DNA from 2 places in the Paraburkholderia sp. GAS38 genome. Region 1 is predicted to be linked to the other one. Evidence: predicted binding sites of a transcription regulator. Region 1 holds the regulator's gene; the other holds the start of a gene.
The links. The regulator FliA, encoded in region 1, starts transcription of late flagellar genes. The targets are predictions, from matches to a motif close to CTAAAGTTTNNNNNNNNNNNGCCGNTA.

Region 1 (7,891 bases):
TTGAACATTCGTAAATTTGTCGGTGCTACCAGTCGCGACGCGCTGCGCCTCGTTCGCGAGGCTCTGGGCCCCGACGCGGTCGTGCTGTCGAACCGCACGATCGAAGACGGCACCGTCGAGATCGTCGCGCTCGCCGATAGCGACCTGGCAGCGATCACCCCGAAGTCGCGCGACGGCGCGAGCGCAGCCGCGCCCGCCCTGGCCGCCCCCGCGCGGGCCCCGATGATGCAGGCCAATCCGTACGCGAGCGGCATGCCGGACGTGTTTTCGTCGGTGTTCGGCGCGAGCCCGGAAGCCGGCACCGAGAGCATGTCGGCCAGCAACACGCCGGCGGCAAGCGCACACGCCGCACCGGCCAGCGCAGCCGCGGAACAGCCGGCCGGCGCGCTGCCGCAAACCGGCACGCCGGCGCCGCTGAACTCGCAAGCCGCCCACGCCTCGCAGATCGCTCCCGCGCCGCAAGCTGCCCCGTCTGCACAGGCCTCGCCGATCCCGCAGGTGCCGCGTAGCAGCGACGACATTCGCGCCGACGTCCTGAAGGCCGCAGGCGTGCCGCCGGCGCCGGTCGCCCCGGTTGCTCCCCGCACGATGGCCGAATCGAACCCGTGGCTGATCGATCACGCTCGCAACATCGCCGGCAAGCAGCAGGGCGCCTACAGCGCCCGTCCTTCGTCGATGACGCCGGCTGCGGCGATGGCGAAGGGCCTCGGCGCACCGGTCGAGATCCAGGTCGGTGCGCGCACGTCGTTCGGCACCGCCGACACGCCCGACTGGGCCCGCGAAGCCGCGCAACTCGCGGCCCGCCGCGCCGCCCAGAAGATGAGCCCGGCGGACGATGCGCGCGCAGCCGGCAATAGCGCCGCCAGCGTCACGGAAACCATCAAGGCGCGCATGGAGCAGGTCGTCAACGAAACGGTGATGAGCGAGCTCTCCTCGATGCGCGGCATGATGGAGGAACACTTCGCCGGCCTCCTGTGGGCCGACCGCCAGCGCCGCAGCCCGACGCGCGCCTCGCTCACCAAACACCTGTTCGCTGCGGGCTTCTCCGCGCAACTGGTGCAGATGATGGTCGACAACCTGCCGGCCGAAGTCGACAACATGGAAGGCGGAATGGACTGGGTGCGTAATGTGCTCGAGTCGAACCTGCCGGTGATGGAAAACGAAGACGCGCTGATGGAGCGCGGCGGTGTGTTCGCCCTGATGGGCCCGACGGGCGTCGGCAAGACCACCACCACGGCCAAGCTCGCCGCCCGTTGCGTGATGCGCTTCGGCGCCAGCAAGGTGGCGCTCCTGACCACCGACAGCTACCGGATCGGCGGCCACGAGCAACTGCGCATCTTCGGCAAGATCCTCGGCGTCTCGGTACACGCGGTGAAGGACGGCGCCGACCTGCAACTGGCGCTCGCCGAGCTGCGCAACAAGCACATCGTGCTGATCGACACGATCGGCATGAGCCAGCGCGACCGCCTCGTGTCCGACCAGATCGCCATGCTGTGCCGCGCCGGTCAACCGGTGCAGCGCCTCCTGCTGCTCAACGCGACCAGCCACGGCGACACGCTCAACGAAGTCGTGCAGGCCTACCAGCGCGCGCCGGATCAACAGCCGCTCGCCGGCTGCATCCTCACCAAGCTCGACGAAGCGACCAACCTGGGCGGCGTGCTCGACACGGTGATCCGCTACAAGCTGCCGGTGCACTACGTCTCGACCGGGCAGAAGGTGCCCGAGAACCTGTACGTCGCCACCAGGAAATTCCTCATCAAAAGCGCCTTCTGTATTCCGCGCGACAGTTCGCCGTTCGTGCCGCACGACGACGATATTCCGGCCTTGCTTTCGGCGCTCTCCGCGCGCTCGACGGCCGAACTGCACGAGGTACGTTTTGGATAAAGTCGTTTCCGATCAGGCAGAAGGACTGCGGCGCCTGCTGGCGCGCAGCGGATCACGGGTCGTGGCGGTGACGGGCGGCTCGACCAGCGTGGGTTGCACCACGACGGTCGTCAACCTGGCGGCGGCACTGGCCGAACAGGGCAAGGATGTACTGGTGATCGACGAGTGTCTCGGCGATCACTCGGTGAGCGCGATGCTCGGCGGCATGCGCGGCGCGGGCAACTTCGCGGCGGTAGTGCGCGGCGAGATGCCGCTCGACGCGGCGGTGGCGCGCCACCCACTCGGTTTTGCCGTGCTGAGCGCCCCGCGCGGCAATCGTGAAGGCTACAGCGCGGCGCAATTGAGCGTGGTGCTGGAAGGTCCCGCGGACGTCGTGCTGATCGACGCGCAACTCGACCGGCTGGGCCAGCTCTCCGCGCTCGCCATGCAGGCGCATGACCTGATGATCGTGACGCGGATGGCCGCGCAGGCGATCACCGACGCCTACGCCTGCATGAAGCGTCTGCATTACGCACACGGCATCGGTCAGTTCCGCGTGCTGGTGAATCACGTGCAAAGCGTCACCGACGCGCACACCGCATTTGAAAACCTCGCGGGGGTGGCGGGGCGTTATCTGACCGTGTCGCTGGACGACGCCGGCTGTATCGCCGCCGATCCGCGCATGGCCCGGGCGCTCGAACTGTCGCGCTGCGTCGTCGACGCGTTTCCGTCGACACCTGCTGCGCGCGATTACCGGCACCTCGCCGCCGAATTGCAGTACTGGCCGATGCGGCCAGCGATGTCGTCACGTCACCACTGGGTAGCGCAGACGACAGTAACAGCGGCGCAACACGCCGACCAACCGTCTGCGCAGCCCGCCTGAAGGGGCGGTGCGGACAAGGGGAGCACGATGTACAACGCTCAGGGAAAGATTTCCCAAGCCGAGGTTCTGACGAAGTACGCGCCGCTGGTGCGGCGGCTCGGCTTGCAGCTAGTCGCGAAAATGCCGGCGAGCGTCGATCTCGACGATCTGATTCAGGCCGGCATGATCGGGCTGCTGGATGCTGCGAGCCGGTACAAGGAAGACCAGGGCGCGCAGTTCGAGACCTATGCGAGCCAGCGGATTCGCGGCGCGATGCTGGACGAGCTGCGCAGCAACGACTGGTTGCCGCGCAGCCTGCGCCGCACCTCGCGTGAGGTGGAGACAGCCGTGCATCAGGTCGAACAGACGCTGGGCCGCTCGGCGAGCGAGACCGAAATTGCCGGCCATCTGAAGATGCCGCTCGACGAATATCAGTCGATGCTGCAGGACCTGCATGGCAGCCAGTTGATCTATTACGAAGACTTCGACCGTTCCGCCGACGACGAGCCGTTCCTCGACCGCTACTGCGTCGATCACTCGGACCCGCTCTCCGCGCTGCTCGACGAAAGCCTGCGTGCGGCGCTGGTCGATGCGATCGAGCGTCTGCCGGATCGCGAGAAGCTGTTGATGTCGCTGTACTACGAGCGCGGCATGAACCTGCGCGAGATCGGCGCGGTGATGGAAGTCAGCGAGTCGCGGGTTTGCCAGTTGCACAGCCAGGCGGTGGCGCGCCTGCGCACGCGTCTGCGCGAGATGGCGTGGGCGAAGGCCGAGGCTGAATAATGCGGGTGATCTGCCGACGGTTCGCCGTCGCAGACGCAGGTCGAATCAAAGCGATTGAACGCGATTGAACCGCGCGAATGAGCGCAAATGATGCCGTCCTCGTGACGGCATTTTTTTGCGGCGGAGCGCGAAGCAGGAAGGAAACAGCAGAGCGGCGCACGACACACCGTGCGCGCGGAGAAGGTGCGGATAAAGCGCTATGCAAGCGGGGCGGAAGCCATGCCACCGCCCAGGCGCAAACTCAGAGTGCGCCGAACCCCGGCACGCGTCCATCCGGCCCGTAGAGCGAAGGTTTCGGCGGACGAACCTGCAGCACGTCGAGGGCGCGCTGGTTGTATTCCATGCGGGTACGGATCAGCACGCCATTGGTCTTGTTGGAGCGATGCGCGCGCTCCACGGACTGCTGCAGCAAGGTCCATTGCGCGGCGAGCTTCGGGTCGCGGCCGGCGGCGAGTTCGATGCCGCTCCAGCCACCCGGAAAGCCCATTTCGGCGAGCTGGGCGTCGCGCAGCTTCTCCAGCGTCGCCAGCTTGCCAACCAGTTCGGTTTTCTTTTCGACGATCGGCCGCAGCATCTCGGCCGGATCCACCTGGGTCAACGCCTTCTGTTCGACGACCAGCACCGAGGCGAATTCTTCGATGGTGGTGTACTCGTCGATGACGGTGGCAAGCAGCGCGTCTTTCATCACAACTCGCTTTCACAGCGGCCCGCACGTGCTGTGCGGGTCAGGGTTTCAAGGTGTCGCCTGACGGCGTCCAGCCTTAATTGCCGGTCGCCGGGGCTCTCGTTTGCAGCAGGCTGCGCGTGGTTTCGAGCACGCCGTCAGCAATCTTGCCCGGATCGATGGTCAGCGTGCCATTCTGGATGGCCGCCTTGATCGATTCGACGTGAGCGGTGTCGATGTCCGCCGAACCCGATGCTGCCAGGTTGCGCAGGTCGGACGACAGGCCCGACAGGCTCACATTCGCGTCGCCCCCCGAACCGGTGGCGGCTTGCGCGGTGGATGCCGCGCCTTGGGCGGTGGTAGCCGCCGGAGTCAGACTGTCCTGCTGCGTACGCGTCGCGCCGTTAGTCAGGCTGTCTGGCTGGGTGTTGGTGGTGGAATCGATTTTCACGATTGGCTTCCTGAACGATTTGATTCTTATAACGGCACTCAAGAATCCAAACTTTAGCGCAATCGGTGTATCCCTTTGTAACGGCGCTGCCGGCCAGACTGTCCTGTGAATCCCCCGGTCGCCCTCCCGGTTTCAGGTCCGGATCACATCTGGATCTGAACCGTTGAACTGTCCTTGACGATTCCCATGAGGATCTGCCCACTGGACGTCCTCACCTTGACCGGCTGACCCGGCGTCGCATTGCTCAGGGCGTTGCCTTCCGACGAAATCGAAAAGCCGTCGCCCTGCGCCACCACCCGCACCATCGACCCCGCCGTCACCGAGGCCGCACTCTTCAACATGTCCTGACGCAGCGGCAGGCCTGCGCCCACCCGCATCAACGTGACCGAACCGATCGCCTGCGACGGCGCGGTGATGATCGACATCGGCAGCATTGTCAGATCGCCGTCGCGGCTGACCATGTCGGCTTCCGAGACCACCTCGCCGGGCATCATGGCGCGCGCGGCGACGTAGTAAGTGGCATGCACCGAGACCTTGGCCTGCAGCCAGACGGTCCACGGATGCCCGCTCGTGCAGCGCACGCCCACCGTCGTGCGGCCCCACAGGCGCGCACCGTTCGGCATGAAAGGCTGCAGCGTGGCGCAGGCCGCGAGGCCGCGCGGGAAGGCCGGCGCGACGCTCAGTTCGACCTTGCCGGGCAGACCGTTCACCTGCTGCTGGAGGAAATCCATTGCCGCGGCGTGGATCAGCTCGCCGTCTTCCTGGCCTGCCGGCACCGGCTGGGCGGCCTGAACCGGTTGGGATGCCTGAGCGATCTGTGCGGCTTGTGCGGTTTGAGCCACCTGAGCGGGCTGAACCGCCGGGCTGAACACGGGATGGGCCGCCGCTTGCGCCGCCTGGGCGCGCTGCAGGGCGCGCACCGCCTGTTCGCGTTGCGCCGCCTCGGCCAAGGCCTGCGTGCGGTTTTGTGCCGGCACCAAGGTTTGAACCGGTGCGGCGGCGACACGCGGCGCCGGATTGCGGACCGGCGCACTGGCGCCGAGTTCGGGCGGCTCACCGCGCGAAGCCAGGCTGTCGATTTCGACATCGCTCGCGGGTGCCGCGGTCGGCGCGACAGCCGGCGCCGCATTGACCGGCCGCACGGACGCGGCATAGGGGCGCTGCGGCGCCGCGCTCACGATCACCGGCACGACCTGGCTGGCGGCGAGCGCCGGACTCAGATTGACGCGGGTGAGGTTGGGGTTGTTCGCGGGACTGCCTTGCGGCGCGGCCACCATGACGGGGGTGTTGGGCGCGGCATCCTCGCCGGATCCGGGAATCACGATTGCGCCACTGGCGTTCGCCAGCGCGGTGAAGCGGTCGCGGACCGGCGGCGTGCCCGATGGCGCCACGGCCGGCGCGTACTGAGCGGCCTGCGCGCCCGGCGTCCGTGCGCTGCTGTTGCCGCTGGAGGTGGTCGCCATCGCCGTCATTCGGGCGAGGTCGGCGGGGTTCTGTTCGCCGGGACCGGGAATCACGATCGGACCGCCGGCCTGCTGGGCCAGCGCCACGCTCGCGAACGAGGCACCCGTCACGGCGCACACCAGCCAGGCGGCAGTGCGTCGCGCAACGATGCGGCGCAGTCGCTGCGGCACATCGCGAGTGGATCGGGCCATCGTGAATCTCCAGCATGAGGCAAGGGTACGAATTGCATTCTAGTGACGCCGCTTATCGGGCAAGCGTTGAATAGAGGCGACCTTCCCCGGTTATTCCGACGATTGCCGCTTGCACGGCGCGCCTAAGATGCATCTCATGCAAAAAGGCCTTTTGGGGCGCCGCAGCTTGTGTGCACGTTGAAGCGCACGTCAGACGCGGGAACGTTATCCGGAGATTTCAATGCTCGACAAACTCGATGCCGAACTCGCCTTTGGTCGTCAGGCGCTCGATGTCCGCTCGTATCGGCAGGAATTGCTGTCGTCGAATATCGCGAACGCCGACACGCCCAACTACAAGGCGCGCGATGTCGATTTCGCGTCGACCCTTGCGGGGGCGCTGAGAAAGAACGACGGCACCCTCGCCGGCACCGGCGCCTCGAACGGCTCGACGCTGGCGATGACGAAGTCCGCCGATGTCACGACCGGCATGACGATGGCCGCCGACGAGCCGGGCCACATGGCCGGCAAGGCGAGCCTGATCCCCACCGGCGGCCCGAGCGACGACTACGGTCAACTGCAGTACCGCATTCCGGTGCAACCGTCGCTCGACGGCAACACGGTGGACCTCGACGCCGAGCGCGTGCAGTTCGCCGATAACTCGCTGCATTTCGAATCGGCCATGACGGAAGTGTCAGGCCAGATCAAAACGATGCTGTCGGCGATCACGTCCGGCTCCTGACGGAGTCCTGACGCGGCGACCCGCACACACTGGATGTAACCGCTAAAAACCACGCCCACGGGAAACAACCAAGCCGGAACCTGCCGGCAGGAGAGGTCAGAGAAGCCATGCCATCCCTGATGAATATATTCACTGTCGCCGGTTCGGCCATGTCGGCCGAATCGCAGCGGCTCAACGTGACGGCGTCGAACCTGGCGAACGCCGACAGTACGACAGGCCCCGACGGCAAGCCGTATAAGGCCAAGCAGGTCGTGTTCGCGGTCAACCCGCTCGGCGGTGCGCGCTCCGCGTCCGGCCAGCAGGTGGGCGGCGTGCAGGTGACCGGCGTGGTGGACGATCCGACGCCGATGAAGCAGACCTACGACCCGGGCAACCCCGCGGCCGACGCGAACGGCTACGTCACGATGCCGAACGTCGACCCGGTGGAAGAAATGGTCAACATGATCTCGGCGTCGCGCGCGTACCAGGCGAACGTCGAAACCCTGAACACGGCAAAGCAGTTGATGCTGAAAACTCTCACGATCGGAACCTGAGGAGTACTTCCTTGACCACCACAATCGGCAACAGCGGGACGACGGTCTCGCAGACGCTGCTCGATACGATGAACGGCACCAACTCGGCGACCAGCGCGTCGAGCAGCACGGCGTCCAGTTCAGCGAACGCGGGTTCGTCGCTACAGAACACCTTTTTGCAACTGCTCGTCACGCAGTTGCAGAACCAGGATCCGACCAACCCGATGGACAGCTCGCAGATGACCTCGCAGCTCGCGCAGATCAATACGGTCACGGGCATCAGCCAGTTGAACACGTCGCTGACGTCGCTGGCGACGCAGCTCAACGCGGGCCAGACCTCGCAGGCTGCGCTGCTGATCGGTTCGAGCGTGCTTGCCCCGGGC
Region 2 (7,891 bases), on a different contig from region 1:
GTTTGCTTTTGACGAGGCTTCATCGAAAAAAGGGCGCTTGTCGGCGCCGGTTGTATGGATATACAGTATGCGGCGCCGACCTTCTCCTGCGACCCTTACCTCCCGATCCCGACCACCGTGCTCTCCGTTGCCGACTCCGCGCCGTCCGATACCGCCGCCTGGCTGGCGAAGCTCAACGACGCGCAGCGCGAAGCCGTCGAATACGGCGCCGAAAATCCCACGCAGCCGTCGGGCGCCTTGCTCGTGATCGCCGGTGCGGGTTCGGGCAAGACCAATACGTTGGCGCATCGCGTGGCGCATCTGGTGGTCAAGGGTGTCGATCCGCGGCGCATTCTGCTGCTGACGTTCTCGCGCCGGGCCGCGCTCGAAATGACCCGGCGGGTCACGCGCATCGCCGGCGAGGCGCTGGGCGCGCGGGCGGCGGTGGCGCAGGGCCTGACGTGGTCGGGCACGTTTCACGGCATCGGCGCGCGCTTGTTGCGCGAATATGCCGATCTGATCGGCCTCGCCCCCACCTTCACGATCAACGACCGTGAGGACTCCGCCGACCTGATGAACCTGGTGCGGCACGAACTCGGGCTGTCGGCCAAGGAGCGGCGCTTTCCGGCGAAGGGCACCTGCTTTGCGATCTACTCGCGCGTCGTCAATACCGGTGCGGCGCTCGCGGACGTGCTGGCGAGCGCGTTTCCGTGGTGTCGCGAATGGGAGGCGGATCTGCGGATGCTGTTTGCCGCCTACGTCGAGGCCAAGCAGAAACAGAGCGTGCTCGACTACGACGACCTGCTGCTTTACTGGTCCCTGATGGCCGGGCAGCCCACGATTGCCGCGGATCTGACGGGCCGCTTCGATCACGTGCTGGTCGACGAGTATCAGGACACCAACCGCCTGCAGGCGTCCATCCTGCTTGCCTTGAAGCCGGACGGGCGCGGTCTGACCGTGGTGGGCGACGACGCCCAGTCGATTTACTCGTTTCGCGGTGCGACGGTGCGCAACATCCTCGATTTCCCGGGCCACTTCAATCCGCCCGCGAAACAGGTCACGCTCGAGCGTAACTATCGCTCCACGCAGCCCATTCTGGCCGCGTCGAACGCGGTAATCGGGCTCGCTACCGAACGCTTCACAAAAAACCTCTGGACCGACAAGGCGTCTGCTCAACGCCCGCGTCTTGTGAGCGTGGCGGATGAAGCCGATCAGGCGCGCTACGTGGTCGAGCAGATACTTGAAGCGCGCGAAGCCGGCATGAAGCTGAAAGCGCAGGCGGTGCTGTTTCGCGCCGCGCATCATAGCGCCGCGCTGGAGGTCGAACTGACCCGGCGCAACATCCCGTTCGTGAAGTTCGGCGGCCTCAAGTTTCTCGATTCCGTGCACGTGAAAGATGTGCTGGCAGTGCTGCGCTGGGCGGAGAATCCGCGTGATCGCGTCGCCGGGTTTCGGGTCATGCAGCTTCTGCCTGGCGTCGGGCCGGCCACGGCCGCACGGCTGCTCGATGCCGTGGCGGCGCGTGGCGTGGCGGGCGGCGATACCGCCAACGCGCTCGCCGCCTTCGTCCCGCCGCCGCGCGCGCTCGAAGACTGGCCGCCCTTTGTCGCGCTGATGTCGAGCGTGTGCAGTCGAAGCTCGTCGTGGCCGGCCGAGTTCGAGTTGATCCGCCGCTGGTACGAGCCGCACCTCGAACGCAATCACGAAGACGCTGCCATGCGTCACGCGGACCTGCTGCAAATGGAGAGCATCGCCGCCACCTACGCATCGCGCGAGCGCTTCCTCACGGAGCTGACGCTCGATCCGCCCGATGCTACCAGCGGCGAATCCGGCGTGCCCCTGCTCGACGAGGACTACCTGATCCTCTCGACGATTCACTCGGCGAAAGGGCAGGAATGGCGCAATGTGTTTGTGCTGAACGGCGTCGACGGTTGCATTCCGTCGGATCTCGGCACCGGCAGCGATGCGGAAATCGACGAGGAGCGTCGCCTGCTATATGTGGCGATGACGCGCGCCAAGGAGGATCTCCATATCGTCGTGCCGCAGCGCTTCTATGTGCATAACCAGACGCATCTGGGCGACCGCCACGTTTGGGCGTCGCGCACGCGCTTTATCCCGGCGCATCTGATGCCGTTGTTCGACGCCTACGCCTGGCCGCGCGTGGTCGAGCCCGCCGCGCCGAGCGCAGCGGGACTTGCCGCGGCGGCGCAGGCGAAGCTCGACATTGCGGCGAAGCTCAAGAGCATGTGGGACTGAGCGCGGTGCGGCGGCCGTGCAGCACCACGCACCTCGTAGGACCGCGGCTAGCCCGCAACGCGTTTAACGTGTCTGCCGCGGCTGTTGCTGCTGCCGTGGCTGCGCCGGCCGCGGAGGCGGCGTAAAGAAAGCGCGTAGCCACGCCGCGAGCCGCGAGAACACATCGTAGGGTTCTTCGACGAAGATTTCCGGCTTCAGCAGACGCAGGTATTCCATGATCTGCTGCGCTTCCTGTTTCTGGAACGAGCCGTGCGAGATGCCGAGGCGCAACAGGCCGCGCAGTTCGCCGAGCTTTTCGCGCGCGGTGCTGCCGATGCTCGTCTCGCAGGCCACCTTGGCTTCGTACACCCGCTGCCGCAGCGACTCGACGAGCCGCCAGGCGGGCGTCTGCATGGCTTCTTCCAGCGCCTGGATGTCCTGCGCGGCGCCCTTGATCTGCGCGGCGAGCGGATCGACCAGCGAGGCATCGCCTTCCGACTCCTTGACGATCGCCGCGGCCCAGTCGTGGCACTGCTTGGCCAGTTCCTCAGGGGTCCATTCCGAGCGCGACGCAAAGCCGAAGCCGAACTCGGAGGCCTGCTGCATCAAAATCGCCACGACGTCCGGAAATTCCTTGTCCAGCGTGCGTTTGGCCCACGCGTACTGGCCGCCCTGCAACATCCGCTTCACCGCGTGTTCGGTGAGCGGCACCATGTTGTCGAGCAGCTTGGCGCGCAGAAAGTCCTCAAACGACGGCGTCGCGAACTGCGGGTCGAGCTTCAGCGAGACGCGCAAAAAAGCGTCGAAGTCCTTGCGCAAGGTGGCGAGGGTTTCGTCTTTGAGTGAAAGGGTGATCTGACCCATGTCTTATCCCGTTTGGTCCTCCCGCGTGGCATCGCAAAAGTGCCGCCATCTGCGAACTGCCCCCGTGAGAGGGCGACGTCGATGCTCGACGCGGTTGATCCTGCTTTGTTGCCGCGTAACCAGCGGGGATACCTTCCCGACGAGCGGACCTCGACTGCATAACGGCGGACCAGGGTAAAACTTGAGGGTACGATGCGCTTCCGGAACCGGGAGTCGCGTCGATTGCGGCGCTGCACAAGGCGCGCGGCGCAATCAGATGGCCAACTCTATTTGAGCACGACGCCCTGCCAGACGAAAAATACGGCGAGTCCGACGGCAATCGTCAGCAGCGGCCGGCGGGTCAGCGCACTGACCGCCACGGCGGCAAGCGCCCCAATCAACTGCGGATTGCGCCAGGTCAGCTCGGCGCCGCCGCCGTGCGGCGAGACGGCCATCGGCACGATGATGGCGGTCAGCACCGTCACCGGCACGAAGCCGAGGGCGGTGCGCACCAGCGGCGGGAATACCAGCCGGTCGCCGAGCACGAACACGGCCGCGCGGATCGTCCAGGTGATCAGCGCCATGCCGAGAATCAGAACGACGTAGTTCATTGCGCCACCTCCGCCGTGCGCCGTTGGCTGCCGGGGCGCGACAGCAGGACGCCGACCACGACCCCCGCGAACACCGCACCAAGCAGGCCCAGCTTGTACGGCCAGGCCTGCCAGAAGAAAGCCAGCGCGCCCGAGGTGGCCGCGGCGGCGAGGTACCGCAGCGCGACCAGTTGCGGCACGACGATCGCGATAAAGGTGGCGACCATGGCGAAATCGAGCCCGAGCGACTGCAGACCGGGGAACGCCGCGCCGAACAGCAGGCCGGCGAGCGTCCAGATCTGCCAGTTGAGATACATGGCGAGGCCCGCGCCGAGGAAGTAGTACGGACTCACCGAGCCGGGCGGATGGTGCCGGTAGTGCGACCAGGCGACGGCGAAGACTTCGTCGGTGAGCACGCCGCCGAGCGCGAGCCGCCAGCGCAGCGGCAGATGCGAGACGTAGGGGGCGAGCGTGGCGCTGTACAGCACGTGGCGCAGGTTGACGACGAGGGTGGTGGCCAGCACCACGGCGAAACTCGCGTGGCCGGCTATCAGGCCCAGCGCAATGAACTGGGCCGAGCCGGCGAAGACGACGAGCGACATCAATTGGCCGTGCCACAGGTGCAGCGGGCCGGACGTGACGAGCGTGCCGAAGATCACGCCGAACGGCGCCGCGCCGACCATCATGGGGATGATGTCGCGGGCGCCGGCGGTGAGTTCGGCGAGTCGGGTCGAGTGGTTGGGGTGGGTCAATCTTGTCTCCTTGGTCCGCCGAGCATAGCTGCGGCGGGGTGGGAGCGCTTGTACGTTCTTGCGGTGGGGGGGCTGTGTCGGCGCGCCTGCGCTCAGGCGGCCTGCCAGCGCCCCGGCGGTACCCCGAACATGCGCCGGAAATGCCGCGTGAAGTGGCTTTGGTCTGTGAAACCGCTGGCCGCAGCCACCTCGGTGACCGACACGCCCGCACGCAATGGCGCCAGCGCCCGTTGCAGCCGGACCTGGTTGCGCCACGCATGCGGCGGCAGACCGGTGCTCTCGGCAAAGAGGCGCGCGGCGTGGAACGGCGACAGGCCCACGGCGCCCGCGAGCTCGGCTAGCTGCAGCGGGGTGGTGAGGTCGCCGGTCAGACGCTCTTTCATGGTGGCCACGCGCGCGTCGTCCGAGGCGAGCCGCGCCGGCCTGCTCTGGCTGCCCGAATAGCGGACGAGCAGTGTCGACAGGGCGTCGAGCATCGCGGCTTCAGCCACGAGCGGATCGGCTTGCGCTTCGAGCAGACGGTGAGCGCGGGCGAGGCGCTGGGCGAGCCCCGGATCGCGGATCACGCCGGGTTCGAACCATGGCAAATCCTGCTGCTGGCCGGCGACGTCTGAGGCGAGTTGCTGGAGGAAGTCCACCGGCGCATACAGCACGCGATAGCGCCAGCCTGCCTCGATCGCCCGCGCGCCCGTATGCAGTTCACCCGGATTGATGATGGGCACGCTACCCGCTTCGGCGACGTAGTCCGTGCCCAGATACCGGTAGCCCTCCGCGCCGGCCACGATCACCGGGATGGTGTACGCGTCATGCCAATGCGGCGAAAACTCGTGATCGTGATATTCGGCTGTGAGCAGATCCGCGCCGGGCAAAAGCGGCGTGCGCCAGTAGCGGGCGGAATCGCGGAAACGGGTGACGGTCATGATGAAAGTCCAGCTCGGTCTGCCAGTTTAGCGCGGGCGGACCGATACCGGCCTGGCCGCTTTCACTTAAGCGGAATGGTCGTGCCGGCGGGCATCGGCACGGCTGTCACGCTGTTTTTTGCGCTGCCGCTCGCGACCCGGTCGCTATAGGTCAGATACACCAGCGTGTTGCGCTTCGCGTCGACCACGCGCACGACGTGCAGGGTCTTGAAGATCAGCGACATGCTCATGGAAAACACATCGGCTTGCTGTTTGAGCGGTCCGGTGAATTTGATCGCACCGACTTGCCGGCAGGCAATCGACGCCTCCGTGGGATCTTCCGCGATACCCAGCGTACCTTTGATGCCGCCCGTGCGGGCTCGCGAGACATAGCAGGTGACGCCGTTGACGAGCGGATCGTCGTAGGCCTCGACCACCACGCGGTCGGAGCCGGTGAGATGGAAGTTGGTGTTGACGCTGGCCACTTCCTCGCTGTGGGCGAGCGGAGCGAAGAGCGCAGCAGCGGCGAGGGTGACGCACAACAAGGTGGATTTCATCGGGAGACCGGAATGATCGCGCAGGGAAAGTACCATCGTATAACGGCAAGCCTGACGCAGGTGGGTGTGTGAGTGTGTGGGGACCGCCGAAGGGGAGCGCGGAATATAGGACGGCCGAAGCGGCTCGCATCCGTTGCGCACATTGATATGTTGCGTAGCGCCAAAACAAAAAGGCCCGCACGGATGCGGGCCTTCGAATTTTTTGGCTCCTCGACCTGGGCTCGAACCAGGGACCTACGGATTAACAGTCCGGCGCTCTACCGACTGAGCTATCGAGGAACAGCAGTACAACCTTTACATAAAAAAGCCCGTTTTGGTTAACGGGCCTTTTGCAATTCTTGGCTCCCCGACCTGGGCTCGAACCAGGGACCTACGGATTAACAGTCCGGCGCTCTACCAACTGAGCTATCGGGGAACAGCAAAAGCAGAGAACGAAATTGTAGGGGGTGCTCCAGGACCTGTCAATACCCTGAGCCCATCTCTATTTCATTCGAACCGCGAGCATCTTGCATGGGACCAGAGTAACGAGCTTTGCATGGGACCGGAGTAACGAGCTTTGCATGGGACCAGAGTAACGCGCTGAAGCGCGAACTCTGGTCGACAGCTGAAGCGCGAACTCTCGTCGACAGCTAAAGCGCGAACGCTGGTCGACAGGCGCGCCGCGCTGAAGCCCTGGCCAGGCGGGCGCACCGCCCATGGCCGCTCAGCGGGCGAGCAGGGTCAGCTTTTCCTTCACGTCCTTGAACTCGTCTGCCTCGGGCAGCGGAGCTTTGGTTTTCGTGATGCTGGGCCAGCCTTTGGCGAGATCGGCGTTCAGCGCGATGAAGTCCTGCTGGTCGCCCGGCACGTCTTCTTCCGCGTAGATGGCGTTCACCGGACATTCGGCGACGCACACAGCACAGTCGATGCACTCATCGGGGTCGATCGCGAGGAAGTTGGGACCTTCGCGAAAGCAGTCCACCGGGCACACATCAACGCAGTCGGTATAGCGGCACTTGATGCAGCTTTCGGTCACAACGTGAGTCATTCAGGCAGCTCCTGCATGCGGTATCTGGGGAGGCGAAACGCCAAAAGCGCTATTGTAACGTAACGTCAAGTGGCGTATGCAGCGGTGGCCCAACCGGTTTATACGTTTTCGTGATTAGTTTATGGCGCCTCAGGCAGCCGGGCCGCCGGCGCGATATGGCCGTGCGCATTCGGGTAACATGCGTCAGGTCGGCGCGCCGGGGCGTGCCGCAGGCGCATGGGCCCGCTGAGGCCTTCCGTTTCTCCTGCAGTCGGTTCGTACCATCATGATTATTACTTCACTGCTCGATACTGATCTGTACAAGTTCACGATGATGCAGGTGGTTCTGCATCATTTCCCTGCCGCGAGCGTGGAATACCGCTTCCGCTGCCGGACCCAGAACGTCGACCTCGTGCCGTATATCGAGGAGATCCGCGAGGAAGTGCGCAAGCTGTGCGAGTTGCGCTTTACCGACGACGAACTCGACTACCTGCGGCGCATGCGCTTCATCAAGGGCGACTTCATCGAGTTCCTCGCGCTCTTCCATCTGAACGACAAGTACATTTCGATCACGCCTTCGCCGAAGGGCAACGGCGAAATCGACATCGAGATCAAAGGTCCGTGGCTGCACACGATCCTGTTCGAGATTCCGGTGCTGGCGATCGTCAACGAGGTCTACTTCCGCAATACGCAGCGGGAGCCGGCCTACGGCGAAGGCCGCGAGCGTCTCTCCGAAAAGATCAAGCTGCTCGGCGCACGCCCCGAATTCGCGGACTGCAAGATCGCCGATTACGGCACGCGGCGCCGCTTCTCGAAGCGCTGGCACGAAGAGGTCATCCTCACGCTGAAAGACGATCTCGGCGAACAGTTCACCGGCACGAGCAATGTCTTTTACGCCATGAAGCACGGCCTGACGCCGCTCGGCACGATGGCGCACGAGTATCTGCAGGCCTGCCAGGCGCTCGGACCGCGGCTGCGCGATTCGCAGATCTACGGCTTCGAGATGTGGGCGAAGGAATATCGCGGCGAC

Region 2: the regulator FliA is predicted to act here: its motif matches at 3,238-3,264, upstream of P3T42_RS04330 (DUF4088 family protein).

The regions. Positions count from the first base shown of each region.
Region 1 is NZ_JBNDJO010000012.1:113,517-121,407, reverse strand. It holds gene flhF (flagellar biosynthesis protein FlhF) at 1-1,884, shown strand; gene P3T42_RS25685 (MinD/ParA family ATP-binding protein) at 1,877-2,746, shown strand; gene P3T42_RS25680 (RNA polymerase sigma factor FliA) at 2,774-3,508, shown strand; gene P3T42_RS25675 (flagella synthesis protein FlgN) at 3,750-4,193, opposite strand; gene flgM (flagellar biosynthesis anti-sigma factor FlgM) at 4,270-4,623, opposite strand; gene flgA (flagellar basal body P-ring formation chaperone FlgA) at 4,767-6,278, opposite strand; gene flgB (flagellar basal body rod protein FlgB) at 6,499-6,996, shown strand; gene flgC (flagellar basal body rod protein FlgC) at 7,104-7,529, shown strand; gene P3T42_RS25650 (flagellar hook assembly protein FlgD) at 7,598-7,891, shown strand, end outside.
Region 2 is NZ_JBNDJO010000002.1:45,433-53,323, forward strand. It holds gene P3T42_RS04325 (ATP-dependent helicase) at 55-2,235, shown strand; gene P3T42_RS04330 (DUF4088 family protein) at 2,299-3,078, opposite strand; gene P3T42_RS04335 (AzlD domain-containing protein) at 3,345-3,668, opposite strand; gene P3T42_RS04340 (AzlC family ABC transporter permease) at 3,665-4,333, opposite strand; gene P3T42_RS04345 (AraC family transcriptional regulator) at 4,492-5,319, opposite strand; gene P3T42_RS04350 (CreA family protein) at 5,382-5,855, opposite strand; tRNA gene P3T42_RS04355 (tRNA-Asn) at 6,059-6,134, opposite strand; tRNA gene P3T42_RS04360 (tRNA-Asn) at 6,195-6,270, opposite strand; gene fdxA (ferredoxin FdxA) at 6,559-6,882, opposite strand; gene pncB (nicotinate phosphoribosyltransferase) at 7,148-7,891, shown strand, end outside.